DNA from 3 places in the Streptomyces sp. NPDC005438 genome. Region 2 is predicted to be linked to each of the others. Evidence: riboswitches for the same ligand, from Rfam matches in the RefSeq annotation. Region 2 holds a riboswitch; each other region holds the start of a gene.
What was found. A riboswitch is a leader RNA that binds a small molecule or an ion and turns the genes downstream of it on or off. The one in region 2 is predicted to bind thiamine pyrophosphate.

Region 1: linked by a shared signal. The riboswitch ahead of thiC (phosphomethylpyrimidine synthase ThiC) and the one ahead of thiO (glycine oxidase ThiO) in region 2 are both predicted to bind thiamine pyrophosphate.
Region 3: linked by a shared signal. The riboswitch ahead of ABZT14_RS23960 (thiamine ABC transporter substrate-binding protein) and the one ahead of thiO (glycine oxidase ThiO) in region 2 are both predicted to bind thiamine pyrophosphate.

The regions. Positions count from the first base shown of each region.
Region 1 covers NZ_JBEXEP010000004.1:300,847-310,347, forward strand. Annotated here, with positions in the region: gene ABZT14_RS11595 (DUF5326 family protein) at 1-69, shown strand, start outside; gene ABZT14_RS11600 (YibE/F family protein) at 32-1,357, opposite strand; TPP riboswitch at 1,555-1,691, shown strand; gene thiC (phosphomethylpyrimidine synthase ThiC) at 1,684-3,471, shown strand; gene ABZT14_RS11610 (phospholipase) at 4,275-4,706, opposite strand; gene ABZT14_RS11615 (winged helix DNA-binding domain-containing protein) at 5,172-6,284, opposite strand; gene ABZT14_RS11620 (methylated-DNA--[protein]-cysteine S-methyltransferase) at 6,281-7,027, opposite strand; gene ABZT14_RS11625 (sigma-70 family RNA polymerase sigma factor) at 7,027-7,533, opposite strand; gene ABZT14_RS11630 (DUF397 domain-containing protein) at 7,906-8,127, opposite strand; gene ABZT14_RS11635 (hypothetical protein) at 9,033-9,296, shown strand.
Region 2 covers NZ_JBEXEP010000003.1:212,457-221,957, reverse strand. Annotated here, with positions in the region: gene ABZT14_RS09220 (YhgE/Pip domain-containing protein) at 1-49, shown strand, start outside; gene ABZT14_RS09215 (TetR/AcrR family transcriptional regulator) at 370-948, shown strand; gene ABZT14_RS09210 (NAD(P)/FAD-dependent oxidoreductase) at 1,278-2,699, shown strand; gene ABZT14_RS09205 (hypothetical protein) at 2,851-4,158, opposite strand; gene metF (methylenetetrahydrofolate reductase [NAD(P)H]) at 4,201-5,118, opposite strand; gene thiE (thiamine phosphate synthase) at 5,277-5,924, opposite strand; gene ABZT14_RS09190 (Rv2175c family DNA-binding protein) at 5,995-6,369, opposite strand; gene ABZT14_RS09185 (FAD-dependent oxidoreductase) at 6,440-7,708, opposite strand; TPP riboswitch at 7,826-7,938, shown strand; gene thiO (glycine oxidase ThiO) at 7,935-9,137, shown strand; gene thiS (sulfur carrier protein ThiS) at 9,164-9,364, shown strand; gene ABZT14_RS09170 (thiazole synthase) at 9,368-9,501, shown strand, end outside.
Region 3 covers NZ_JBEXEP010000014.1:58,222-67,722, reverse strand. Annotated here, with positions in the region: gene ABZT14_RS23970 (ABC transporter ATP-binding protein) at 10-1,050, opposite strand; gene ABZT14_RS23965 (iron ABC transporter permease) at 1,051-2,658, opposite strand; gene ABZT14_RS23960 (thiamine ABC transporter substrate-binding protein) at 2,820-3,860, opposite strand; TPP riboswitch at 3,917-4,026, opposite strand; gene rlmN (23S rRNA (adenine(2503)-C(2))-methyltransferase RlmN) at 4,080-5,186, opposite strand; gene ABZT14_RS23950 (phosphatidate cytidylyltransferase) at 5,261-6,391, opposite strand; gene frr (ribosome recycling factor) at 6,402-6,959, opposite strand; gene pyrH (UMP kinase) at 7,130-7,906, opposite strand; gene tsf (translation elongation factor Ts) at 8,068-8,904, opposite strand; gene rpsB (30S ribosomal protein S2) at 9,029-9,501, opposite strand, start outside.

The DNA.
Region 1 (9,501 bases), on a different contig from region 2:
GTCGGCGGACTGATCTACCTGGTGCGGCGCTTCATGTCCTCTTCCTCCTCCTCCCGCGGTGACTGGTAGACCGGCCGTCCTTCGCCCCACCGCGCCCCCGGTCGGCGGACACCACCAGGGCCGCCAGCAGGGTGGTGACCGGTACGGAGGCCACCAGGCCGATGGAGCCCACCAGGGTCCGCACGATCTCCTCGGCGACCAGCTCACTGGTCGCCACCATCCCCACGGAGCTGTCGGCGATGGAGAACAGCAGCAGCAGCGGTAGCGCGGCGCCGGCGTAGGCGAGGACCAGGGTGTTGACGACCGAGGCGATGTGGTCGCGGCCGATGTTCATCGCCGAGCGGTACAGCCTGCGCCAACCGGCCTCGGGGTCGGCCGCCTTCAGCTCCCACACCGCCGAGGTCTGGGTGACCGTGACGTCGTCCAGCACCCCCAGGGAGCCGATCAGGATGCCGGCCAACAACAGCCCCTGGATCTTGATGTCCGGGTAGAGGCTGTGCACCAGCCCGGTCTGGTCGTCGGTGTTGCCGGTCAGCTTGGCCCAGCCGATGAACAGCGAGCCCAGCAGCCCGATCAGCAGCAGTGACGTCAGGGTGCCGAGTACGGCCACCGAGGTGCGGGCGGACAGCCCGTGGCACAGGTAGAGGGTCGCCAGCATGATGGCGCTCCCCCCGATCACGGCCACCAGCAGCGGGTTGGACCCCTGGAGGACGGCCGGCAGGATGAACAGGGTCAGCACCGCGAAGCTGATCACCAGCCCCACCAGGGCCAGCAGCCCCCGCAGCCGTCCGACGACCACCACCGCCAGCGCGAACAGGGCGGCCAGCAGCCACATGGGCAGGTCCCGGCCCACGTCCACCACGCTGTACTGCAACTCCTTGGGCGCCTTCGCCGAGTAGGCGACCACCACCTCCTGTCCGGCGGTGTACTTGCGGGTGGCGTCCGGGGTGACGACCTCGGTGAACGTACGACCGCTGTCCTTGCCCTCGTCCACCCGCACCGTGGCCTTCTGGCAGGTGCCCCGGGCCCGGCTGTCGGTCCCCCCGCCCGGCTGCTCCCCCGGCTGGGGCTCCGGCCGGGCGTTGACGTCCTCGCAGTCGACCTGCTCCAACTTGGTCACCGTGGCACGGAAGTTGGGGCGGTCGAAGCCGACGCCGGTGCTCTCCCCCTTCTCGGGTACGCCCCCGGGCCACAGCACCACCAGCCCGACGGTCACCAGCACCGCGAAGGGCACCAGTACGGCCGCGATGACCTTCCGCAGGTGACGGGAGACCGGCTGGGCCGGCCCGTGGTGATGGTGGTGGCCGTGCGGGCCGGCGGGGGACGGATCGTTGGGCTGGTGCTGGGATGGGTCCACCCACAGATCATCGCAAGCCCGGGCCCGGGCACCGTGTCCGCGCCCGGTTCGGCCGGTCGTCCGGGCGCCGACCAGGCGCCTCCCGTGGGCCGCGCCGCCTCCCGTACCGGGGGTGGCCCTGGCGCGGCGCGGGGGAGAGGCGCTAGCGTTCGGGTTGGCCGAACGGCCGGGTGGGCCAGTGGGCCCGCCCGACCGCACCGTCACATCGCGGGAGCTCCGAGCACGGGGCTGAGAGGACGCTGACCGCCGCGGAACACCGCGGAGCTGACAGCTGCGTCGACCGCCGAACCTGTTACCGGGTAATGCCGGCGTAGGGAGTGGGTCTGATGACCACGCAGAACACCGGGCTGCCCGCGTCCAAGGACGCGGCGGCCCTCGGCTCGCACAAGGACTACCTGTCCGGCTCACGGCCGGACCTGCGGGTACCGGTACGAAGGGTGCACCTGAGCGACGGCCGGGACGTCACCCTGTACGACACCTCCGGCCCGTACACCGACCCCCTGGTCACCACCGACGTACGGCGCGGGCTGCACCCGCTGCGCGCCCACTGGATCGTGGCCCGGGGAGACACCGAGGAGTACGTGGGCCGGAGCCCCCGTCCCGAGGACGACGGGATACGGCACACCTCACCCCGGGGCGGACTGCGCGACCTCGACGCCGTCTTCCCCGGCCGCCCCCGCCAGCCCCGCCGGGCGCGTGACGGCCGCGCGGTGACCCAACTCGCCTACGCCCGCCGGGGCGAGATCACCCCCGAGATGGAGTTCGTGGCCCTGCGGGAGAACCTCGACCCCGCCGTGGTGCGGGACGAGATCGCCGCCGGCCGGGCCGTACTCCCGGCGAACGTCAACCACCCGGAGACCGAACCGATGGTCATCGGACGGAACTTCCTGGTGAAGGTCAACGCCAACATCGGCAACTCCGCGGTGACCTCCTCGATCGAGGAGGAGGTGGAGAAGATGACCTGGGCCACCCGCTGGGGCGCGGACACCGTGATGGACCTGTCCACCGGCCGGAACATCCACACCACCCGCGAGTGGGTGCTGCGCAACTCCCCGGTGCCGATCGGCACGGTGCCGCTCTACCAGGCGCTGGAGAAGGTCGACGGCCGTGCGGAGGAGCTGAGTTGGGAGGTGTACCGGGACACCGTGATCGAACAGTGCGAGCAGGGCGTCGACTACATGACCGTCCACGCCGGCGTACTGCTGCGCTACGTCCCGCTCACCGCCGGCCGCCGCACCGGCATCGTCTCCCGGGGCGGTTCGATCATGGCCGCCTGGTGCCTGGCGCATCACCGGGAGAGCTTCCTCTACACCCACTTCGAGGAACTGTGCGAGATCCTGCGGGCCTACGACGTCACCTTCTCCCTCGGTGACGGCCTCCGCCCCGGCTCCGTCGCCGACGCCAACGACGAGGCCCAGTTCGCCGAACTGCGCACCCTGGGCGAGCTGAACCGGATCGCCCGCTCCCACGAGGTGCAGACGATGATCGAGGGCCCTGGCCACGTACCCCTGCACCGGATACGGGAGAACGTGGAACTCCAGCAGGAGATCTGCGATGAGGCGCCCTTCTACACACTGGGCCCGCTGACCACCGACATCGCCCCCGGGTACGACCACATCACCTCGGCCATCGGTGCGGCCGTCATCGGCTGGTGGGGCACCGCGATGCTCTGCTACGTCACGCCCAAGGAGCACCTGGGCCTGCCGGACCGGGACGACGTGAAGACCGGGGTGATCACCTACAGGATCGCCGCTCACGCCGCCGACCTCGCCAAGGGCCACCCGGGCGCGCGGGAGTGGGACGACGCCCTGTCCGAGGCCCGCTTCGACTTCCGCTGGGAGGACCAGTTCCACCTGTCCCTGGACCCGGACACCGCCCGCTCCTTCCACGACCAGACCCTGCCCGCCGAACCGGCCAAGACCGCCCACTTCTGCTCCATGTGCGGTCCCCGGTTCTGCTCGATGAGGATCAGCAGGGACATCAACGAGAAGTACGCCCCCGGGGAGTCCTCGGGGGAGCCCGCCAGTGAGGAGGAGATCCGGGCCGGAATGCTCGCCAAGTCCCGGGAGTTCGCCGAGTCCGGCCACCGCGTCCACCTGCCGCTGGCCGAGTAACGCGGCGTCCATCCGCCGTGTGCCGACTGGCTGGACGTGGGCCCGCGACTCGTCGGGTGACGCGGCGTCCGTGTGTCGTCGGGTCCTCTCGCTCCTGTGGCGGGCCTGTCCGCGGCAGGCCCCACGGGGAGTGGGGCCGGGGTGGTGACCGGTTGCCGGGTCGGTGCGGGTGGTCCTGTGGCGGCGGGTGGGTGCGCCACGAGGCGTCATGGGGATGGGTGGGGCGAGAGCCCTTACCGCTGGGTTGCCCCGGCAACCCGGCGGTAAGCGGCGGCCGTTCGCCTGGGGGTGCCTTCTGCGGGCGGCGTCCTCCCCGAGAGTCCTCCCAGATGGTCTGGGGCGCTCGCTGGTAGGGCTCGGCCCTGTGGGGTGGACCGCCTCGGGTGCTTCGGTGAGCCCTCGGACCGTTTCCGGTCGAGGCGGCCGGGGCCGCCGTCGGTCGGGAGAGGGGCGCCGGCCGGCCCGACGGGACGTGGTGGCGTTCGCCGGCTGTGGAGAGGTGCGTGACTCGTCGAGGAGTACGTGGCCGTGGGCGGTTGGGCGACTTCGGGCGCACCCCGGATCGGGGGGCCAGCCCGTGGCCCGCGCCAGGATGACGGCGCGACGGGGTGGGGCGGTCGGTCCTCCGCGACAGGACTTCGCCTCGGTCGCTGCGGCGACGGAGGGCCCGGCCCCCACGGCAGGTTGAGGGGTCAAGGGGCTGTGGAGCGGCCGGTGTTCGGGGGTGACGGGGGTGCCCTGGGGACGGCGAGGGGGTGGGGTGCCGCCTTCGCGGCGTCCCACCCCCGGTGGCTCAGGCGGGGTCAGCCGACCAGTTCGGACTCCTTGAGCCCGAGGTTCTTGACCGCCTGGTAGTAGGTCCAGGCGAGAGCGTTGCAGGAGGTCTTGGAGGCCCCGCTGTACTGGGAGCAGACGCGCTTCAGGTCCTCGTAGAAGGCGCTGTCCAGACGGTCCTTGTTGGCCGGGAACTGACCGGCGGCCTTGTAGTTGCGGTAACCGAAGTCGTGACGGATGCAGGCGTTCTCGAACGGGAAGCCCAGCGGGTTGTCCGGGGAGGAGGAGCACTTGTCCGTGGACCAGTCGAAGCCGTAGTCGGCCCACTGCCCCTGGTTGCCACGGGCGTTGTGGAAGGCGTTGGAGCTGCTGGCGCTGGTCTGGGTCCAGCTGGAGAGCACCTGCGGCTTGTCGGCGGGGGCGGCCGAGGCACTGGTGGCGGTGCCCATGAGCGCCAACATCGCCGCGGACAGGACGGTCAGTCCGGCGGTGACTCGACGGCCGGTCGTTCTGCGTCGCATTCCTGAACCTCCGTGTGGGGGCGGCCCCTTGGGCAGTGCTGGGCCGAATCCACATGAGCATGACAGATCTCCCGTCGTTGACCAGTCCAGCGACAAGGGAAGTCGCTGCCTATTTCCCGAACGCCCGTCATCTGGACGAGCGGCGTTGACCTGTGCTGAGGAACCAAGGGACCGGAGGCGCCCTGAGCTCCCACGGAAAGCAGAAGTCAGCAGGTCAGAAGGGGTGACCTGAGGTGCGGAGGAATGTCGTCGACCCAACTCCGCGAGCGGCCCTCTCTCCGCTGAGGGGCGCGTACGAGATGGTCGGTCGGAGAGCCGCGAACAGAGGTCGGGGCACGGTCACGGGCCGGGGCCAGGGCCAGCCCAACCGTCAAGACCGATCAACCCCCCGTCGCTGGCACGACCTCAGGGGGAGGAGTCGTCCCCCGAGAACCGGGCCACCGCCTCCCGTTCCTCCGCTATCCCCTCGGCCGTACGAGGCGCCAAGGCGGGCCGTTCGGGGAACGGTTGAACCTCGGGGAGCCTGCCCCGGGTGCCGCCCGACCAGGTGCCGACAGCGAGCCCGTCCACCAGCACCGTCGGTCGGATCACCCCACCGCCGGGCCACACCAGCTTCCGCTGGGGCGAGGGCACCGACAGCTCGCGTCCTCGCCGCCCCTGGAGGTAGTTGTCGTAGGCGGGGAGCAGCCGCACATCGGGAGCGGCCCCGTCCTCTCCCCCGGCAAGCCCGCTGCCGGCACCGGGCTCGTCCGCTGGGCGCCGCTCCTCGCCCGAGGTGTCCGTAGCCGCCCACGCCGTGCGGCTACGGGGCAGGGGCAGCCCGGACCAGTCGGCGAAGTCCTGGGCGGTGGCTCCCGGGCCGAAGGCGTGGGCGTACCGTGCCGCCAGCTCGATGTCCGCCCGCTCTCCCTCGTATCCGGGTCCCTGGTCCGGCACCCAGTCGTCGAGCAGTACGAAGGTCTGCTCCCCCGACCTCAGCGGGCCGTGGCAGATCGCTGCGGACAGGGCGGCCCAACGGATCAGATGGATCGCCTGCTGACCTCGGTCGGGCACCCCCAGGGCACCCAGATGCCCGGTCAACTCCGCCCGGGTCAGCGGGCCTTCGTCCGTGATGGCGGAGACGATCAGTCGCTCGGCCCGACGGCACAGTGGCGGGTCCAGCTCCAGTTGGCGCAGCCGCCGTTGGGCCGCCCGCTGGTGGAGCGGGGCGAAGAGGCGCAGCATCCAGCGCAGGTCGGTCGAGGGGACCAGGTGCAGGGTGCCGCGCATCAGCCAGGCTCTGACGGCCAGTCGCTCCCCTTCCAGGGCGTGCCGAATCCGTGGTCGGGTCAGGCCCGGGGCCCGCACCCTCAGGGCCAGGTCCATGGCCCACAGGTCCTGGGCCTGGAGCGGGCCGGCCCGGGTGAGGACCTCGGCCACGTCAGCCGCACGCGCCCCCTGGGCCAGGACCTGGGCCCGGGCTCGGGCCAGTCGCTGGTCGACCTCCCCCGACCCCAGGGGTGTGGGACCGGGGGTCACGCGGCGGCCTCCATCTCCAGCAGGGTGCGCTTGGCCTCGGCGCCGCCGGCGTACTGGCCCCAGGAGCCGTCGGAGCGGACCACCCGGTGACAGGGCACCACCACGGGCAGGGGGTTGTTGGCACAGGCGGTGCCCACGGCCCGTACCGCGCGGGGGCTGCCGGCCGCCGCGGCGACCTGGGTGTAGCTCTCGGTCTGCCCGTACCGGATGTCCGGGAGGTGGTGGAGCACCGCGTGCCGGAAGGTCCCCGTCGGCAGCCTGAGGTCCAGGGGCAGTTCGAAGGTGGTCCGGTCGCCGGAGAAGTACTCGTCCAGCTGTCGGGTGGCCTCCCGCAGTCTGCTGGGTTCGGCGAGTATCCGGGGGCTGACGTCCTGGGCCAGTTGCTCCAACACCCGCTGGTGGTCCTGCCGTTCGAAGGCGACCCGGACCAGTCCCCGTTCGGTGGCGGCCAGCAGCAGACTGCCCACCGGGGTGTCCACGGTGCTGTAGGTGATGTCGGTGAGCTTCTCGGCCGTCGCCCTGGCCGCCAGTTGGTCGTACAAGCGCTGCATCTCCCTGGTGCGGGGGTCCAACAGATGCTCCAGCCGACGCAGTGCCGCGCCGTCCAGAGGGTCCTCGGGTTCGGTCGGCGCCATCTCGTCCGGGAACTCCATGGGGTCGGTGGCGTCAACGGCTTCCCACGGGATCATCGGGCTCGGGTCGAGGGCCTGGCCCTCCACGGCGTCCGGCTTCTCTGACTCCATCATGTGCTCCCTCGCTCAGCCCCCGCTGCCTCGTCCGTGAGTGCCTCGACACCGCGCAGAGCCCGCACGCCGTCGGCCGCCGCCCTGCGTGCCGCCGCCGGGCTGACCCCTATCAGCCGGGCGACCTCCTTGTAGGGCAGGCCGGCCAGATAGTGGTAGGCGACCGAGCGTCGCTGGCGGTCGGGGAGCCGTCGCAGGGCGTCCCAGAGCGCCGCGTCCCGGACGGCGTCCTCGGGCTGGCCCAAGTGGCTGGTCCGCTCCGGGAGTTGGGCCACGGGCAGGGCCTGCCGAGCCCGCGCCCTGACCACGTCGACGGACTTGCGGTGCGCGATGGTCACCAGCCAGCCCCTCACGTCGGCGTCCCAGGGCAGCCGGGGATACGCCCGCAGCGCCGCGAGGAAGGTCTCCGACCAGGCGTCCTCAGCATCCTGAGGGCCCAGCACGGCCCGACACACTCGCAGCACCAGGGCCCCGTACTCGGCCACGACGCGCTCAAACGGTTCCACACTCACACCCTGCCAACGTCACAGGGACCGGAAATGTGAGGTCGCCTGACGAGGAAATCCACACAGGCTCCGGTGACACCGAGAAAGGCCAGGTCGTCCGGGCAGAGACGGTCGGCCCGTCCGGCAGGGGCCCGCCGGGGTGGGCGGACCCCGGGAACGTCGGACAGGCCCAGGCGACCGCCCGTGACCCACCAGCAGCGAGCCACCGACAGACACCAGACCAGGTGACCGGACACGGCGGCTGACCGAACACAGCACGCGTGGGAACGGCCTCCTCCTGGGAGCACCGTGATCGCCCGGCGGGTGTCGTCCATGGGTCGGCCCCCACCGGGTGGCGGGGGCCGGGGAGTTGGGGCGCTCGTCGGTTGTCCGTCAGGCGGGGGTGTTGCCGTCCTGGAGGGTGGTGGTGAAGCTGGTCCAGCTGGTGGCTGGGAAGACGAGCGCGGGGCCGTGGGGGTTCTTGGAGTCGCGTACGGGTACGGAGCCGGGGAGGCTATCGGATACTTCGACGCAATCCTGGTTCTCGGATCCGCTGTAAGAGGACTTGCGCCACATCGTGAGCGCTGAGGCGTCGGGAATGCTATTTACCTTCATCGGCGTACTCTTTCAGATAACTACGGATTAGATCGATGGACTCATCTTCTTCAAGAGCCCTGGAACGCACAATGTCGAAGCGCTGAACAAGCTCAACAACCTTCTTCGGGCACACACCGGCGTAGCCCGGCCGATCTGCCGTTGCGGGAGGCGGGGGTGCTGGTCATCGTTTCCCGCGTACAGCGTGCTTCTTCGGAAACCAACCGATGCTGGAAGCGGGACAAGCCGTCACGGCAACATGTGGGAACGGGTCGGTGTCCACGCGCGAGAACAGGCCCTTCCCGCCTTACGGTGATGTGCGGTTTCGGTTTCCGTACCAGATCCCCGCTGTAGCGGCGGGCGCAACCACCAGGAACGTCAGAAGGTTCCCCCGTGAAAGTATGGGATCGCCGTACAGGGCTGCCCGGGTGGCTACAGAAACGCAGAACGCGAGCGCACCGTAGGCGACCCCGCGAATCGCCGCCCCTCTGAGTTCTTCCATCGTCGCCGTGCCCCTCTCAGAGTTTTTTGTTGTGCTTGTTCGAGGTGTCGCGGTATTCCCCGGCTGGCCGCTCGTGCCTTGGGTTCCGGCTTCTCCGCGGCGACGAGATCCAGGGATTCGATCCGGTCCACTCCAGTGCCACTCCTCCCCACACATGCGCCCGCCCTCCATGAACCAGTGACCGCTGACAGCGATACCCCCGTCCGTCACGGTGCCACCCCACATGATGGATCACCCTCGCGAAGCACAGCCCTGTGTGGTGAGGAGAAGCACCCAACTCCCCTGGAACGGGGGAGAGTCGGTGCCCACACCAGTGGGTCGGGCAAGACGCCGGGCTCAGTGGTGGCGGCCTCGGGGGAATCACACATCAGATCGGGCCCTCTGGCCGGCGTGACCTCCCCCGACCGGGACGGATCATGGGCTCATGTCTCAGAACAACAAGCGGCCATCGGCACCCTCCACTCCCGAGCAGTTCGAGGAGTACCTCACCACTTCGGGCTGGCTCTACCCCGTGCTCGTCACCGCGGCCACCGGCGCCGTGACCGGCCTCGGCGAGGCGGCGACCGGCATCCACGGAGAACGGCAGCAGTCCCCGCAGGCACAGGACCAGGCGGACGCTGATGCCGACACCCGAATCCAGCCCCAGGACCGGACGCCCCCTTCCTCGCCGTCTTCGCCCGAGGACTAGCGAGGACCAGCGGGGCCTGGTGAGGCGTGGCCCGCACCGCGGTGTCTGCTTGAGCGGGTGTGCTGGGAGACGGGCCGGGCACCGTCCGGCGTACCAGGCACCCCCAGGTGAACGGCCGCCCCCGCCGGCGGACCAACCGGTCGCCACAGCACGGCGGTTGGACCAGAAACCGAGGTCAGGCGCCGAGGCCAGGCCGCGGGGCCGG
Region 2 (9,501 bases):
ACGGCAGGTGTGGACCGTGGACCGCCTGCACCCCGAGCTGACGCTGTGAGGGCGCCGTACGGGGGAGAATCACCCCATGGTTAGGGTGCGTCGTTTGGATCACTGCGAGGCTCGCGTGCGGTGTCACCGGGCGTGCCGCGCCTCGCCGCGTTGTCGCCGAGGCGGTCGGGGTCGCCGATGCGCTGCATCGACTCCTCCTCCGCCTTGCCGTGTCCACGGCCCACGACACCAGAACGCGCTCCCTGATCTCCCAAGATCCAAACGACACACCCTAGGAGCACGGTGAACGCCGCGAACACGACCGACCCGGCGAACGGGACGGGCACCGGCGCCCGCACCCGGCGCGCTCGCGGGGCGACCCGGCAGAAGCTGTTCGACGCGGCGGTGACCCTCATCGCCGAACAGGGCTTCTCCTCCACCACGGTGGAGGAGATCGCCGAGCGGGCCGGCGTCGCCAAGGGCACCGTCTACTACAACTTCGCCAGCAAGGCCGTGCTGTTCGAGGAACTGCTCCAGCACGGCCTGGAGTTGCTCACCGGCTCCCTCCGGGCCAGCGCCGAGGAGGCACTGCGCCGGGACGGCGGACGGGTGGAGGCGCTGGACGCCATGCTCCGGGCCGGCCTGGAGTTCATGGACCGCTACCCGGCCTTCACGCAGCTGTACGTCTCCGAGCTGTGGCGCACCAACCGGGCCTGGAGGTCGACCCTGTCCATGGGCCGGCGGGACACCATCTCGGTGGTGGAGGGGGTGCTGCGGGACGGGATCGAGGAGGGCGAGATCAGCGCGGAGATCGACGTCTCCCTCACCGCCGCCGCCCTGGTGGGCATGGTGCTGGTGGCCGCGCTGGACTGGAAGGCGTACCAGCCGGAACGGTCCCTGGACGAGGTGCACGCGGCACTCTCCCTGCTGGTACGGGGAAGCGCGGGCGGCTACCTCAGCCCCACCTGAGCGACCACCGCCGAGGACGGCGAGACCTGCGCGCACCGGCCCGCCGGTCACCGAGGCACCCCCGTGTCCCCGGTGGCCGGCGGGCCGGGTCGGCCCCCGTTCCACGTCGCCGGGTCCCCCGTCGGTCCCGGCCACGCGGACACCACTGTGCCGCCCGTAGCCCGCTTCGGGATATCCGTACGGCTACTCAGAACGGCCTCTGAGTAGCCCTACTCACCGGCCCCCCGGGCCGCGTGAGGTCACGTGGGCGACACGGATTCCGTGCGAGGGGGTCTCAGGACACGGGCGAGTCTTGCCGGTGTTGACGGAGGAGTTAGAGTCCCCTGCACATGGGATACATCGCGGTAATCGGCGCGGGAATGGGCGCGATGGCGGCCTCCGCGCGTCTGGCCTACGCCGGGCACCAGGTAACCGTCTTCGAACGGACCGACACCTACGGCGGCGGGGTTCGCCGCCACGAGCGGGACGGCTTCGGCTTCGACACCGGACCGGGACTGCTCCACCTCCCGGCGGTGTACCGCGACCTGTTCGTGAAGACCGGTCGGCGCTCCCTGGAGGAGTGCGTGGAACTGGTGCAGGTGGACCCCTCGGCCCGCCACCTGTTCGCCGACGGTACGGAGTTGACGCTCCCCAACGCCTCCCGCGCGGGAGTGGTCGACGCCCTGGACAAGGCCGTCGGCCACGGCGCCGGGGAACGCTGGAGCGCACTGGTCCAGCGAGGCCGCGAGACCTGGGAGGACACCCGACGCCCGCTGCTGGAGGAGCCGCTGGACGAGGACCTCGGCGCCCTCGGCCAGGACCCCTATCCGGCACGCCGGCGCGGGCTGCTGCGCCGGCGCAGCACCACCCTGTCCGAGGTGGCCCAACACGAGCTGGGCGAGCCCCGGTTGGTGGCGCTGCTGGAGAGCTACGCCTGGCTGAACGGCTTCGACCCGGCCCGCACCCCGGGGAGCGCGGCGATCCTGCCGTACCTGGAACAGACCTTCGGCACCTGGTACGTACGGGGCGGCATCCGGGCCCTGGCCACGGCGCTGTACGAACGCTGCCTGGAGTGCGGGGTGGAGTTCCGGTTCGGCTCCGAGGTGCTGCGGGTGCACGAGGAGGACGGCCGGGCCCACGGACTGGTGCTGGAGGGCGGGGAGGAGATCACCTCCGACGTGGTGGTCTCCGGCCGGCCCCCGGAGCGGCTCGGTGGCGGTGGCGGTGACTACTGCCGCAAGAGCCGCAACATCGCCTCCTCCCCCCGCTACACCGTGCTGTTGGCGCTGCGCGGAGCCCGCCCCGAGGACGCGGTGCACCGGACCGTGGTGCACGGCCCCGAGCGGCCCCTGCTGGTCCTGCGCCCGGACGACCCGGCGCTGCGCCCCGACGAGGACCACGAGTCGGTGGTGATCACCACGACCCTGCCCAGCGAGGAGTTCGAGCCGGACGACGAGCGGCTGGCCGACACCCTGGTGGCCACCGTGGACGCGGCGGGGCTGGGACTGGGCGAGCGGATGCTGTGGCGGGAGGTACGCACCCCCCGGGACATAGAGGAGCAGACCGGCGCGCCGTTGGGCGCGGTGCCGGGACCCTCCTTGGCCGGGGCGGACGGCGCCTTCCTGCGGGCCTCGAACCGCAGCCCCCTGGACGGCCTGTACCGGGTGGGCGGTTGGGCGCACCCCGGCGGTGGGCTGGCGCACGCGGGGATGTCCGGGGCGATGGCCGCCGGGCTGATCGTGGAGGGGGACGACTGGCGCGGCTCGCAGTAGCCGCGCCAGTCGCGCGAACTGGTCCCGACCGGTCACCCGGTCCCGGGACGGGCCGCCGCCCCGCAGGGGTGGCGGCCCTCGCCGGTTGCCCCGGCGGGTGGGTCACCGATGGACGGTCACCGGGAGGTACCGGTGGGGCCGGGTGCCGCGCTCAGTAGGGCCGCTGGGCGTCGTAGGGGTTGCCGAAGGGGTCCTGCTCTCCGGGCGGGTAGCCGTTCCACTCGGGTGACGAGGGGGCCTGGTGCGGCAGCCCCTGGTGGGGGTAGCCCTCGGCCGTCGGGTAGCCGTGGCCGGGGGTGCCGTCGTAGGCGGAGTATCCACCGTCCTGGTAACTGGGCGGGTACGGGTAGTCCGGCGCGGGCGGGGCCGGGGGCGCCTCGGGGGGCAGCGGGTACTCCCCGTCACGCTGCTGGGGCACCCATCCTCCGTTGCCGTAGGCGTCGTACCCGGACTGGTATCCCGAGGTGTCGTAGCCGGACCCGGAGGTGTCGTACCCCGAGGTGTCGTACCCCGAGCCGGAGGTGTCGTAGCCGGACCGGTATCCCGAGGTGTCATAGCCCGAGCCGGACGTGTCGTACCCCGAGGTGTCGTACCCGGACGTGGCGAAGCCGGAGGTGGAGAAGCCGGAGCCCGAGGTGTCGTAGGGGCCGTAACCGGAGGTGTCGTAGCCGGAGCCGGAGGTGTCCCCGGACAGGCCGGGGGTGCCGTAGCTGGTGCCGTAACCGGGCGGCTGCTGGCCGGGGGCGCCGGCCGGGGTGGCCATCGGCCCGTAGAGCGGGTCGTCCTCGAAGGGCGACTGGTTCCAGTCGGTTCCGGGGTACGAGGGGCCGCTGGAGTAGGCGACCGCGGGGTCCGGGTGGGTCTCCTGGTACGGGCTGGAGTAGGGGTCGGACGGTGCGCCCGCGCCCGGGTACGCGCCGGGCTGGGCGTAGGGCCGGGAGGGCTCCTGGTAGCCGAAGTCGGGTTCCGGCTCGGGTTCCTCGTCCCGGCCGTAGACCCCGTACTGCTCGGTGTCGTCGGGCAGGGGCTGGAGCTGGTACGTGGTGGGCGGCCCCTCCGGCGGCTCGGCGAACCGGCCGGCGGGGGCGCCCCGCCGGCCGTCGTGACGCTCGTGGTCACCGTAGTCGGGCTGGTCGCCGAAGTCGCCCTCCTCGTCCTGGCGTTGGCGCTCCTCGTACTGCCGCCGGCGACGACTCACCCCCGGCATCCCCCCGAGGGCCCAGCCGGTGGAGAAGCCCCTGCGGAAGGAGAGGGTGACGAAGGTCTGGCCGATCGCGAAGGCGATCGCCCCGAGGGCGATGACCACCACCGAGTGCAGCGCCACCCCGGCGACCACCCCCAGGAACCCGCCCAGGGCCAGCACCCGCCAGCGCAGCCGGGCCTTGAACTGGAGCAGAACCTCGCCCATCAGCCAGAGCGCCACGATGCCAAAGGCGATATAGAGGACCGTCCAGCCCATGTCCGCCCCCCTTCCCGCCGGGTGCCGTCGTCACCCCCGACCCTACGACCGGGTGTGCAGCCCCAGATTCTGGTAGATCTCCAGCGTCGCTGTGGAGTGGTTGAGCGTGATGAAGTGAAGTCCGGGAACGTCCTCAGCCATCAGCCGCCCACCCAGTTCCGTGGCGTACTCGATCCCCACCGAGCGTACAGCCGCCGGGTCGTCTTTGACCGCCAGGATGCGATCGGCCAACTCCGGGGGGAAGGCGGCGTTGCTGAGCCGGGCGAAGCGTTCGATCTGCCGGACGTTGGTGACCGGCATGATCTCCGGGATGATCGGGATGTCGCAGCCGGCGGCATGGACGCTGTCCCGGAGGCGGAGGTAGTCCTCGGCGTAGAAGAACATCTGCGTGATCGCGTAGTCGGCGCCGGAGCGGCACTTGTCGACGAAGTGGCGTACGTCGGTGTCCCAGTCGGTCGAGCGTGGGTGCATCTCCGGGAAGGCGGCCACCCCCACGCAGAAGTCACCGGACTCCTTGATGAGTTCGACCAGTTCCGAGGCGTAGTTCACCCCGTCGGGGTGGGGCACCCACTCCGCCATCGGGTCGCCCGGGGGGTCACCGCGCAGGGCGAGCACGTTGCGGATGCCGGCGTCGGCGTACTGTCCGATGACGTGGCGCAGCTCGGCCCGGGAGTGGTTGACGGCGGTGAGGTGGGCGACCGGGGTGAGGGTGGTCTCGGCGGCGATCCGCTCGGTGTTGCGCACCGTGCCCTCGCGGGAGGAGCCGCCGGCGCCGTAGGTCACCGAAACGAAGGTCGGGCCCACCGCTTCCAGGCGGCGCAGCGCGTTCCACAGGGTGCGCTCGCCCTTCTCGGTCTTGGGCGCGAAGAACTCGAAGGAGTACGAGCGCTTGCCGGCGGCGAGCAGTTCGCGAACGGTCTTCGCGCGGTCTGTCCTGGTGGACGCGGTACCAGTGGCCATGTCAGAAAGGCTAGCCGCACCGGCAAGACCGCCTCGCGTTGCTGGTCGAACATATCACCCCCTGTCCACCTCCCGTTTCACGGAACGAGACGTTCCCCGGGGGTTCTTCGGGGATTCGGCCGCGTTCCCCGCCCCACACCGGAGGAGCATCGGGGAGATCAGTCCCGCTCCCGCAGCCGTGCCGCCCACTCCCGCGCGGCACCCCCGGGGTCGTCGGACTCGGTCAGCGCCCGCACCACCACGACCCGGCGGGCCCCGGCGTCCAGCACCTGGTCCAGGTTGTCCGCGTCGATACCGCCGATGGCGAACCAGGGGCGGGCCGGACGGCGCGCGGCGGCGTACCGCACCAGGTCCAGCCCCGGGGCGTGCCGGCCGGGCTTGGTGGGGGTGGGCCACACCGGTCCGACACAGAAGTAGTCCACGCCCGGCTGGGTCGCGGCGGCGTCCACCTCGGCCTCGGCGTGGGTGGAGCGGCCGATCAGCACCCGCTCGCCCAGGATGGCCCGGGCCCGGGGCACCGGCAGGTCCCCCTGCCCCAGGTGCAGCACCGGGGCGCCGCTGGCGTGGGCCACGTCGGCCCGGTCGTTGACGGCCAGCAGCTTCCCGTGGCGTTCACAGGCCTGGGCGAACACCTCCAGCAGCTCCAGCTCGCGGGCCGCCTCCACCCGCTTGTCGCGCAGCTGGACGATGTCGACCCCGCCGGCCAGCACCTCGTCGAGGAACTCGGGCAGGTCGCCGCGCTCGGCGCGGGAGTCGGTGCACAGGTACAGCCGCGCCCCGTCCAGGGCGGTGGGCTCACGGGTCATCTCGGGTCCCCCCGGACGGGGGCGTACGGGCCGGGCCGGCCCGTACGCCGGTGGCAGGTGTCCGCAACGGTCAGACGGCGAGCGCCTGGGCGCGGCGCTTCACCTCCGTGCCGCGATTCTCCCGCAACGCCTGGGTGGGGGTTCCGGGAAGGCTGTCGTCAGGGGTGAACAGCCACTCCAACATCTCCTCGTCGGTGAAGCCGTCGTCCCTGAGCAGGGTGAGGGTCCCGGTCAGGCCCTTGATGATCCGGCCTTCGCCGACGAAGTCGGCCGGCACCATCAGCACCCGGTTCCCCGACTCCGCGACCCGGCGTACGGCCAGCAGCTGGCCCTCCTTGACCAGCTGCCGCACCCGGGTCACCTCCACGTCGAGGTGTTCGGCGACATCGGGCAGGGTCAGCCACTCGGGGACGAGAGCATCGATCTTCGCGTCAATCTCGGTCACGCCTCCAAGACTGCCATCTGCCGACGACAGTCACGAGCCCGTCCGTACCCCAGCCGTACCGACGACCGTGTCACGCGCCCTTCGTGACGGCCTTCTTCAGCGGTACCGAAGCGTCTGCGGCCACCGTCGGATCCAGCCGGGCGCCGCCCTCGATCAGCTTGCGCCCCTGGGTGAGGTCCCGTGGACGCCCCACGGCCAGCAGCGCCACCAACCGGTCGCCCTCCGGCTCGCGGCGCAGCCAGCACACCGACCAGGCCGGCTCGCCGGGGTCGCCGCGCCACAGCAGCAGGTCGCCGTCGGCGTGGTGCCCGGCGTACTGCACGAAGCGGCCGAACTGTTCGGACCAGAAGTACGGCACCGGGTCGTAGCGGACGCCCTCGGCGAGGGCGGTGTCCCCCCGCGACTCGGCCAGCAGGTTGGCCGCCACCACCTGGGAGCCGCGCAGGGCGTTGTCCCAGTGGTGGACCAGCAGCCGGCGCCCGTACCGGGCCGAGGGGAAGGAGGCGCAGTCCCCCACCGCGTACACCCCGGGCACCGAGGTCCGCAGCCAGGCGTCGGCGGTCACCGCGCCCGCCCCGTCCCGCTCCACACCGGAGCCGGCCAGCCAGTCGGTGGCCGGCCGGGAGCCGACGCCCACCACCACCGCGTCCGCGCTCAACTCCCCCGGTTCGGCGCCGGGTTCGGGCTCCAGGGTGACCCCGTGCCGGTGTACGGCACGCACCGGGCGCCCGGTCAGCAGGGTCGCCCCGACCTCCTCGTACCAGCGGCGCATCGGCTCGGCCACCTCGGCCGGCAGCACCCCGGGCAGCGGGTGGGGGCCCGCCTCCACCACGGTGACCGGGCAACCGGCGGTGCGGGCGGCGGTGGTGAACTCCGCGCCGATCCAGCCGGCGCCCACCACCAGCGTCGGGCGCCGCTCGGCCAGCAGGGGCCGCAGCCGGACCACGTCGTCCAGGGTGTGCAGCGGGTACGCCCCCGGTGTGTCCTCCGCCCCGGGGAGGGCGCGCGGAACGGCCCCGGTGGCCAGCACCAGCCAGTCGTACGCCACCGGGCCGGCGTCGGTGACCAGCAGCCGCTGGTCCGCCCGCAGCCCGGTGACCTCGCGCCCCAACTCCAGCTCGACGTCCAGGGCGGCGAAGTCCACCTCGAACGCCGACTCCTCGGCCTGCCCCAGCAACACCGCCTTGGACAGCGGCGGCCGGTCGTAGGGGGGATGGGGCTCGGCGCCCAGCAGGCGGACCGGCCCGTCGAACCCCAGCTGGCGGAGGTGGACGGCGGTCTGCACCCCGGCCATCCCGGCGCCCACGATCACGACACGTCCACGTTGACTCTCGCTCACACTGCAACCCTACGCACCGGCGGCCACCTCGCCCGCCCGACCCGAAGGCGCCCTGACCGTCGCCTTCGGGTCGGCCCGCGCCTGACAGCGCCGGTTCGACCGCAGTAGGCTGGCCGAGGCACACCACGCGGGAGCCCGGGCGCACCGGGCTGAGAGGGAGGCTGGACGGCCTCCGACCGTACGAACCTGATCCGGGTCATTCCGGCGAAGGGAGGAGCGGTTTTCCATGCCCGGCGAGACACCCCCACTCCCCGAGCCCCCCACCCGCACCGCCGACGTGGCGGTGGTCGGCGGCGGGGTCATCGGACTGGTGACCGCCTGGAGGGCGGCACAGCGCGGGCTGCGCGCGGTGGTGCTGGACCCCGAACCCGGCCGGGGCGCGGCCCGGGTGGCGGCCGGGATGCTGGCCCCGGTGACCGAGGTGACCTACGGCGAGGAACCCCTGCTGGCCCTCAACCTGGCCGCCGTGGAGCGGTACCCGGACTTCGTACGGGAACTGGCCGAGCTGACCGGCCGGGACGTGGGCTACCGCGACACCGGCACCCTGGCCGTGGCCCTGGACGCCGACGACCGCGCCCAACTCGGTGAACTGCACGCCTTCCAGCGGAGGTTGGGCCTGGAGGCGGAGTGGCTGACCGGCCGGGAGTGCCGTCGGCTGGAACCGATGCTGGCCCCCTCGGTACGGGGCGGCCTTCGGGCGGCCGGCGACCTCCAGCTGGACCCCCGCCGACTGTGCCGGGCCCTGCTGGACGTCGCCGTGACCGCCGGGGTCACCTTCCATCCGTCCGCCGCCCGACGGGTACGGGTGGAGGACAGCCGCGCCCGGGAGGTGACCGCCGAGGACGGCACCGTCCTCGCGGCGGAGCAACTGGTGCTGGCCGCCGGGGCGTTCAGCGGCCGGCTGGAGGGGGTACCGCCCGAGGTCCTGCCCCCGGTACGCCCGGTCAAGGGCCAGGTACTGCGGCTGTGGGTACCGCCCGAGGCCCGCCCCTTCCTGTCCCGTACCGTCCGGGCTGTGGTCCGGGGTGGCAGCGTCTACCTGGTCCCCCGCGCCGACGGGGAACTGGTCGTCGGAGCCACCAGCGAGGAACAGGGCTTCGACACCACGGTCACCGCCGGTGCGGTCTACGAACTGCTGCGGGACGCCCGGGAACTGGTACCGGGCGTCACCGAACTGCCCCTGCGGGAGACCAACGCCGGGCTGCGCCCCGGCACCCCGGACAACGGCCCCCTGCTGGGCCGCACCACACTGCCCGGCCTGCTCCTGGCCACCGGCCACCACCGCAACGGGGTCCTGCTGACCCCGCTCACCGGCGAGGTGATGACCGAGGTCCTCACCGGGGGCGAACTCCCCGAGGTGGCCCGCCCCTTCGACGCCCGCCGCTTCTCCGCACACCGGCCCACGACCCCCTCGGAGGCCACACCATGACCACCCCCGACCACCCCGCCCCGGGGATGACGGTCACCCTCAACGGCCAGCCCCGGGACGTCACCCCGGGCCTCAGCCTCGAAGACCTGGTCACCCACCTCACCTCCGCCCCCTCGGGGGTCGCCGCCGCGGTCAACGAGACCGTGGTGCCCCGCCGACGGTGGCGCGCGGTCACCCTCGTCGAGGGGGACCGGATCGAGGTGCTGACCGCCGTACAGGGAGGTTGACCGATGCGCCCCACGACACCCGCCGCCCCGCCGTACGACACCGGGCGGCCCCGGACACCCGAGGCGGCCGACGACCCCTTCCACCTGGGGGGCCGCGTCTTCGGCTCCCGGCTGATCATGGGCACCGGAGGGGCGCC
Region 3 (9,501 bases), on a different contig from region 2:
ACTGGTACGTCACGTGGGCAACGAAGAGGCGGGCAACGGCACCACCTCCTGGGAGTCGAAGGTCACGCCCACCTCCTCGGGGAGTTCCGCCGCCTCACGCAACGAGCAGGAAGCCTGGAGAGGTGGGCCGCTGAGGGGAAGGAGGTGGACGAGCACGTGGTCGCCCCGGAACACCCGAGCCCGTACCCGGCAAGGCAGCCCAGGTTCGCGAGGGCCAATGCGTACCCCACCCGGCCTGACCAGTACCTTCCTCCCCTCACCTGTCTCTTCCGCCTTCTCGGGCAGCGGAAGACTGCCCCAGGGGGTGAGGGCCCGGTCGCCCTTCAGGGTGGCTTCGACGATGTTCTCGAACCCCAGGAAGCGGGCGACGAACTCGGAGTTCGGGTGGCTCCACACCTCCCACGGACTACCGACCTGACGCACCCGTCCCTGGTCCATCACCGCGACCTGGTCGGCGAGGGCGAAAGCCTCCGACTGGTCGTGGGTCACCGCCAGCACCGTGGTGCCCAGGTTCTTGAACAGTTGGCGCAGTTCGATGACCAGTCGCTCGCGAAGCCCCCGGTCGAGTTGTCCCAGGGGTTCGTCGAGCATCAGCAGACGGGGTTGCGGAGCGAGCGCGCGGGCGAGCGCGACCCGTTGCTGCTCCCCGCCGGACAACGTGGAGATCTCCCGTTCTCCCGCGCCGGACAGTCCGACCAAGCCCAGCAGTTCGTCCACCCGCTGCCTCACCCCACTCCTGGAGACACGGCGTACGTCCAGGCCGAAGGAGACGTTGCCGGCGACGTCGCGCTGGGGGAACAGCTGCTGGTCCTGGAACATCAGCCCCACACCACGACGGTGCGGTGGGACACCCGACAGGTCGCTGTCCTCCAGCAGGATCCTGCCTCGGGTCAGGGGCTGAAGTCCGGCTACCGCACGGAGCAGCGTCGACTTCCCGCTGCCACTCGGTCCCAGCACGGAGAGGATCTGGTGCTCTGAGACGTCGAGTCGCACCTCGTGGAGCACTTCGACGTCACCGATCCCGACCGTGACCTCTTCCAGACGTAGCATTCAGAACTCCCCGAGGTGGCGGGTCTGTAGACGGTCCAACAGCACGAGGGTCAGCGCGCACAGCGCCATCAGCAGAGTGCTCAGGGCCATGGCCTGTCCGTAGTTGATCTCACCGGCTCGTCCGAGGAGTCGGGCGATGGCGACCGGCATGGTGGGGTTGTCCGCACGAGCGATGAACACCGTCGCGCCGAACTCCCCGAGCGACACGGCGAAGGCGAAGCTCGCGGCGACGACCAACGCGCGCCGTGCCATGGGGAGGTCCACCTCACGCCACACCCGGAAGGGCGAAGCCCCCAACAGCGCGGCGGCCTCGCGTAGTCGGGGCTGTACGGCGCGCAGCACGGGAAGGACGGTACGCACCACGAAGGGCACCCCCACCAGTGCCTGGGCCAGGGGGACGATCAGCCAGGTCGACCTGAGGTCGAGTGGGGGCTCGTCGAGCGCGATCAGGAAGCCGAAACCGACCGTGACCGCCGAGGTTCCCAGAGGCAGCATGAGCAGCATGTCGAACCCCCGTACCAACCTCCCCGCCCTGGCGGTCAGCGCGGCGGCGGCCAGCCCTCCGACGAACAGGGCGATGACCGTCGCCACTCCGGCGTAGAGCAGGGAGTTGCCCAGTGCTTCCAGCGGGGCGACGGTGAAGGTCCCGCTGTCCGTGGAACGCAACGCCTGGTAGAAGCGGAATCCGTAGCCGTCGGAACTGTGCAGCGATCTCTCGATCAGTGCGCTGAGCGGGACGAGGACGAGGACGAGGACCACCAGGAGGACGAAGCCGAGTACGGCCCGGTCTCCCGCTCCGCGTGGACGGCGCCGGGCCGCCGTGCTGGAGACGAGTCCCAGCGCGGACTCCCTGCGCCGCACCGTCCACGCGTGCAGCAACAACAGACCGGCCACGGCAGCGAACTGCACCAACGTCAGCACCGCCGCCGTGGGCAGAGCCAACAACTGGGAGGTCTGGCGGTAGATCTCCACCTCCAGGGTGGCGAAGCGGGGACCGCCCAGAATCTGGATCACGCCGAAGGACGTGAAGGTGAACAGGAACACCATCAACGAGGCGGCGGACAGCGCGGGCACGAGTGCGGGGAGCGTGAGCCTGCGCCAGGCCGCGAAACGGCTCGCTCCCAGCAGCCGCGCGGCCTCCTCCTGGCGGGGGTCCAGTGCACCCCACAGCCCGCCGACGGTGCGCACCACCACCGCGTAGTTGAAGAACACGTGGGCGAGCACGATCGCCCAGACGCTGGTGTCCAGGCGTACGCCCCACCAACTGTCCAGCAGCCCACCCCGTCCGAGCAGGCCGAGGAAGGCCGACCCCACGACCACCGTGGGCAGCACGAACGGGACCGTGATCAGGGCGTACAGCAGACGCCGCCCTCGGAACTCGAAGCGCGCGAACACGTACGCACCCGGCAACCCCACCAGAAGTGTGACCAGCGTCGAGACCAGGGCCTGCCAGGTGGTGAACCACAGGACGTCCAGCACCTGGGGGTCGGTCACGATCCCCGGTATCCGACCGAGGTCCCAGTGACCCTCCGGGCGGAGCCCCCGGGCCACGATGGCGAGCACCGGGTAGGCGAAGAAGACGCCGAAGAAGGCCAGCGGGACCACCATCAGGACGACCCGGGGGGACAGAACACGGCGCGGCTCCCCCGCCGCCGAGCGTCGGTCCGGCCCTGGAGGCAGGGAACCCGGTTGGTCGGCGACGACGGGCTCCGCTCCGACGGCGCTGCCAAGTCGCGCCGTCGGAGCGGGAGTTCCGCGTGTGTCAGTACTCACCGGACCACGAGCGCGGTCCACGCCTTGATCCATCCGTCACGACGCTCAGTGATGCGCTTCGGTGGCATCGTCGCCGAGTCCTCGACCTTCTCGCCGTACTTGGTGAACAGCTTGGGAAGCTTCGCGTCCTTCCGTACCGGGTTCACGAACATCTGGAGGGGCAGGTCTTCCTGGAAAGTGCGGTCGACCAGGAAGTCGAGCAGCTTCTTCCCGCCCTCGGGGTTGTCGGCTCCGTTCAACAGACCCGCGAACTCGACCTGTTCGAAGCAGGTGCCCTTGGACACCCCGGTTGGCGCCTGTTCGGGCTCCGGCTTGACGTCGAGCACCTCCACCGGCGGGCTGGACGCGTAGGAGACGACCAGGGGCTTGTCGCCCTTGCCCTTGCTGGCTCGCGCACCGGAGAAGCGGTCGTTGTACGCCTGTTCCCAGCCGTCGACGACCTCCACGCCGTTGGCCTTGAGCTTCTTCCAGTACGAACGCCAACCGGACTCCCCGTACTCGGCGACGGTCGCCAGCAGGAACCCCAGACCCGGCGACGACGTCGCGGCGTTCTGCGTCACCAGCAGGTCGCGGTATCGCGGTTTGACCAGGTCGTCGAGTGTCTCGGGGGGATCGAGCTTCTTCTTGCGGAAGTACTCGCGGTCGTAGTTGACGCAGATCTCGCCGTAGTCCACGGGTGTCACCCGGTGCTTGGCGGCGTCGAGGCGGAACCGCTCGGGGATGTGGTCCAGTCCCTTCGCCTGGTACGAGGCGAACACGTCCGCCTCCAGCGCCCGGGAGACCAGGGTGTTGTCGGCGCCGAAGAACACGTCGCCTTGGGGGTTGTCCTTGGTCAGTACGGCCTGGTTGGTGGCCGAGCCGGCATCGCCGCCCGTCACCAACTTGACCGTGTAGCCGGTGCGCTTCTTGAACTCCTTGAGTACGTGGTCGGACACGGCGAACGAGTCGTGTGTCACCAACCTGACGGTCTTCTTGTCGTCTCCCTCGTCCGAAAGTGCTCCACAGCCGGCGACCAGACTGACGGCCGTGGCTATCACGAGAGTGGTGACGATGTGTTTCACGCTGCAGCCTCTGTTTCCGGGCGCAGCACAACAGCAGAGAGTGACCGAACTTCCTACCCGGCATGACCCGGGCGAGGTTCGAGGGTCTGCGGCCTTGTCTCGCCGCACTCTCAGCGCCGCTTGCGCTCCCCTGTCGGTGTTTCGATAAACCAGGGCCACCGTACCAGCGCGGTCCTGGCGGACTTCGCGGGGTGTCTACCGCTCCGTCGCCGCCAACTGTCCGCAGGCGCCGTCGATCTCTTGGCCGCGGGTGTCACGCACCGTCACCGGAACTCCATGTGACTCCAGGACCCGGACGAACTGTTGCTCGTCCTCGGGACGGGAGGCGGTCCACTGGGAACCCGGGGTGGGGTTCAGCGGGATGAGGTTGACGTGTGCCCGCTTGTTCTTGAGCAGCCGCCCCAACAGGTCGGCCCGCCATGCCTGGTCGTTGATGTCACGGATCAGGGCGTACTCGATGGACACCCGCCGACCCGAGCTGCGCGCGTACTCCCAGGCGGCGTCGAGCACCTCACTGACCTTCCAGCGGGTGTTGACCGGGACCAGGGTGTCCCGCAGTTCGTCGTCGGGGGCGTGCAGGGACACCGCCAGCCGGCACTTGAAGCCCTCGTCGGCGAAACGGAGCATCGCCGGTAGCAGGCCGACCGTGGAGACGGTGATGCCGCGCTGGGAGAGACCGAGTCCGTCAGGTTCGGGGTCGGTGAGCCGCCGGATGGCGTCGACGACGCGACGGTAGTTGGCGAGGGGCTCCCCCATGCCCATGAAGACGATGTTGGAGAGTCGCGCGGGCCCACCGGGCACCTCGCCCTCGCGCAAGGCCCGAACCCCCTCGACGATCTGGTGCACGATCTCCGCCGTCGACAGGTTGCGGTCCAGGCCGGCCTGCCCGGTGGCGCAGAAGGGGCAGTTCATCCCGCAGCCGGCCTGCGAGCTGATGCACATCGTCACGCGGTCGGGATAGCGCATCAGCACCGACTCGACCAAGGTGCCGTCGTGCAGTCGCCAGAGGGTCTTGCGCGTCGCGTCGTCGTCGCAGCTGACGTGCCGCATCACGGTCATGAGTTCGGGCAGGAGCGCCTCCGCGAGACGCTCCCTCGACGCGGCCGGCACGTCCGTCCACTCCTCCGGGCGGTGCGCTTGCCGGACGAAGTAGTGCTGTGACAGTTGCTTGGCGCGGAAGGGCTTCTCCCCGATGGCCGTCACGGCTTCGCGTCGCTCCGCTGGAGTGAGGTCGGCGAGGTGGCGAGGGGGCTTCTTGGCCCCTCGGGGGGCGGCAAAGGTCAGTTCTCCAGGTGCAGGCATGGTGCGTCCAGTGTGGCAGACGGCGAGTACCCCTCCTGACCCCGCTGCCGGGTGGAGGGGGTACTCGTGAAGGCTCAGCCCTGTCCCACGCAGAGGGCCAGGATCAGCCACACCACAGGCGCGGTGGGCAGCAGGGAGTCGAGGCGGTCCATGATGCCGCCGTGTCCGGGAAGGAGGGTGCCCATGTCCTTGATCCCGAGATCCCGTTTGATCATGGATTCCCCGAGGTCACCCAACGTCGCGCTGAGGGCGACGGCCAGCCCCAGCAACAGTCCCTGCCACCACACGCCCTGGTCGATCAGGAACTGCGTACAGATCGCTCCCACGAGCATGGTGGAGACGACCGCGCCCATCAGCCCCTCCCGGGTCTTGCCGGGGCTGATGCGGGGGGCCAGCTTGCGCTTGCCGAACTTCCAGCCCACGGCGTAGGCACCGGTGTCGCTCACGACCGTGAGCAGGAGGAAGGTGAGAACCCTGAGCGCGCCGTCGTCGGCGGAGAGCATCATCGCGACGAAGGTCGCCAGGAAGGGTACGTAGAACGCGGCGAACACCGCGGCGCTGACGTCCCGCAGGTACGTCAGCGGGGCGTAGGCCATCCGCCAGACCAAGACCGCGAGCACGGTGACCGCCATCACCGCGCCCGCACCACTCGCTCCCCAGGCGTAGCCCGCCACGACCATCGACACCCCGCCGGCCACGAGGGGCACCAGCGGCGTACGGATGTCTCGGCACTCCTGCAGCCGCCGGGTCAGCTCCCACAGACCCACCGCCACAGCCAGTGCTATGACGCCCAGGAAGACAGGCTTGTAGACGAAGAGCGAGACCAGGATGACCACGCCGAGGGAGACCCCCACGCCGATGGCGGCACGGAGATCTCTCCCCGCACGCTTGCGGCCACCCTCGCTTCGCCCCGCATCCGCTCCCGGCCCCGCCGACGGAGCGCCGGGGGCGGGTGCCTGAGACCCGACGGGGGTTCCCTGCGCTTCCTGAGCGCCGTGAGCCTCTTGGGCTCCGTTTCCTGGGCCGTACGAACTCTCTGGACCGGGCACGATGGGCATACGCCGAGTCTGCGACGCCGCCGGGCTCCCGCGCTCGGGACCCGCCGTCGCCGAAGTGAGATCTCCGGTGGGGGGAGGCGGCGGCGTCCACGGCGTGCGCGCGAGGCCGTTCTGGGGCGACGAAGGCCCCGGGGAAGGGTCGTTCACGAGTGCAGCCTCAGACCTCGAGCAGCTCTGATTCCTTGTGCTTGAGCAGTTCGTCCACCTGCGCGACGTACTTCGCGGTGGTGTCGTCCAGCTCCTTCTCCGCGCGGCGCCCCTCGTCCTCGCCGACGTCGCCGTCCTTGATCGCCTTGTCGATGGCTTCCTTCGCCTTGCGCCGTACGCTGCGAATGGAGATCTTGGCGTCCTCCGCCTTGGTCTTGGCGACCTTGATGAAGTCCTTGCGGCGCTCCTCGGTCAGCTCCGGGAAGACGACCCGGATGATGTTGCCGTCGTTGGAGGGGTTGACTCCCAGGTCGGAGTCACGGATCGCCTGCTCGATGTTGCGCAGCGCGCTCTTGTCGAAAGGCGTCACCACGGCCATCCGCGGCTCCGGCACGGAAAACGAGGCGAGTTGGTTGATGGGCGTCGCGGCGCCGTAGTAGTCGGCGACGATCTTGTTGAACATCGCCGGATGCGCACGGCCCGTGCGGATCGCGGCGAAGTCCTCCTTGGCGACCACAACCGCTTTCTCCATTTTCTCCTCGGCTTCGAGGAGGGTCTCTTCGATCACCACGTGCTCCTGGTTTGGTGGGCCTCAGTGCTACAGCTGTGTTGCCTGAACGGTCGCTGACCGACAGGCCGTTGTCCATCCCCGTGCGTCACGCTGCCGGGGACGGTGGTGACCGGGTGTGTCCGAACGGAACGCCATCCGCCCGTCCACAGCGGTCATGTGACGCTCCGTCAGTCCCGGCTTCCCTGGTCGCTGACCAGCGTGCCGATCTTCTCACCCTGCACCGCTCGCGCGATATTCCCCTCCACCAGCAGTTCGAACACCAGGATGGGGAGCTTGTTGTCCCGGCAGAGGGTGATCGCGGTGGCGTCGGCGACCTTCAGGTCGCGGGTGATGACCTCGCCGTACTCCAGAGCGTCGAACTTCACGGCTTCGGGGTTCTTGGCGGGGTCGGAGTCGTACACGCCGTCCACGCCGTTCTTGCCCATCAGCAGGGCCTTGGCGTGGATTTCGAGGGCGCGCTGGGCAGCCGTGGTGTCGGTGGAGAAGTAGGGCATCCCCATCCCGGCACCGAAGATCACGACTCGTCCCTTCTGCAGGTGCCGGACCGCCCGCAGGGGAATGTACGGCTCGGCGACCTGCCCCATGGAAATGGCCGTCTGTACACGGGAGTCGATGCCCTCCTTCTCCAGGAAGTCCTGGAGGGCGAGGCAGTTCATCACCGTGCCCAGCATCCCCATGTAGTCGGAGCGGGCGCGGTCCATGCCGCGCTGCTGCAGCTCGGCGCCTCGGAAGAAGTTGCCACCACCGATCACCACGGCGATCTGGGCGCCGTCACGGACCACCGCGGCCACTTCTCTGGCCACCTTGTGCACCACGTCCGGGTCCACCCCGAGTCCGCCGCCCCCGGCGAAAGCCTCGCCGGAGAGTTTCAGCAGAAACCGGCGGTCCCGACCGTCCGTTACGCCCTTGCCCGTGCCTGGGTCATCGGCTGCACCCTGGTTCATCGATCTCTCCTCGCGCACATACGAAGGAGGCCACTGCCGGGTGGATCCTCAGGGTTCCGTCCACGGCAATGGCCTCCTCGTCACAACTGCCCTCGCTCGACCCTATAGGGGCGGAGTGGTTTCCGCCGGCTACCGGGGCCCGGGCCGGTCAGTGTTCGTTCTCAGGCACCGACACGGAAGCGAGCGAAGTTCTTCACGACCACGCCGGCCTCGTCGAGCACCTTCTCCACGGACTTCTTGTTGTCCTTGGCGAAGGGCTGGTCCAGCAGGCAGTTCTCCTTGAAGAAGCCGGTGACCCGACCCTCAACGATCTTGGGCAGCGCCTGCTCGGGCTTGCCCTCCTCACGCGCGGTGGCCTCCGCCACGCGACGCTCGTTCTCCACCGTCTCGGCGGGAACGTCCTCGCGGGACAGGAACTTCGGCGCGAAGGCCGCGATGTGCTGGGCGACGTCGCGCGCCAGCTCCGCGTTCTCCTTGTCCAGCTCGACCAGCACGCCCACCTGCGGGGGCAGGTCCGGGTTGGTGCGGTGCAGGTAGGTGGCGACGTAGGCGCCGGCGAACCGGGCGTAGCGCCCGAGCACGATCTTCTCGCCCAGCTCGGCGTTCTTCTCGTCCACGAAGGCCTGGACGGTCTTGCCGGCCTCGATCTCGGAGGCGAGCAGGGCGTCGGTGTCGACGGAAGCGGTGGAGGCCGCGTGCTCGGCGATGGCGTTGGCCGCGGCGACGAAGCGGTCACCCTTGGCGACGAAGTCGGTCTCGCACTTCAGCTCGACCAGCACGCCGCTGGCCTTGTCGTCGGCGATCAACGCGATCACCGCACCGTTCTCAGCGGTACGGCTCTCCCGCTTGGCCACGCCCTTCTGGCCCTTGACCCGCAGGATCTCTACGGCCTTGTCGACGCTGCCCTCGGCCTCGTCCAGCGCCTTCTTGCAGTCCATCATGCCGGCGCCGGTCAGCTCACGGAGCTTCTTGACGTCAGCGGCGGTGAAGTTCGCCATGGTCTGTGTCTCTTCTCGATGTATCGATCAGGGTGGTCGATTCGGATCGCAATCCGGGTGTGCACGGGGATACGGCGGAGGCACCCACCCCCGCCGTATCCCCGTGCTTCGCTGTTGAGCTGGGTCAGCTCTGCTCGGCCGGCTTCTCAGCCTCGACCGGCGCCTCCTCGGGCTTGGCCTCTTCAGTCTTGGCCTCTTCGGCCTTGACCTCTTCAGCCTTGGCTTCCTCGGGCTTGGCCTCCTGGGCCTTCTCGCCCTCGGCCTTGTCCTTCTCACCCTCCAGGAGGTCGCGCTCCCACTCGGCGAGGGGCTCCCCGGCGGCCTTCTCGCCCTTGGCCTCCGCAGCGCCGGAACGCGCGATCAGGCCCTCGGCGGCGGCGTCGGCGATGACGCGGGTGAGCAGAGTGACGGAGCGGATCGCGTCGTCATTGCCCGGGATCTTGTAGTCGACCTCGTCCGGGTCGCAGTTGGTGTCCAGGATGGCGACGACCGGGATGTTGAGCTTCCGGGCCTCACCGACCGCGATGTGCTCCTTCTTGGTGTCGACGATCCACACCGCGCTGGGGACCTTCTGCATCTCGCGGATGCCGCCGAGGG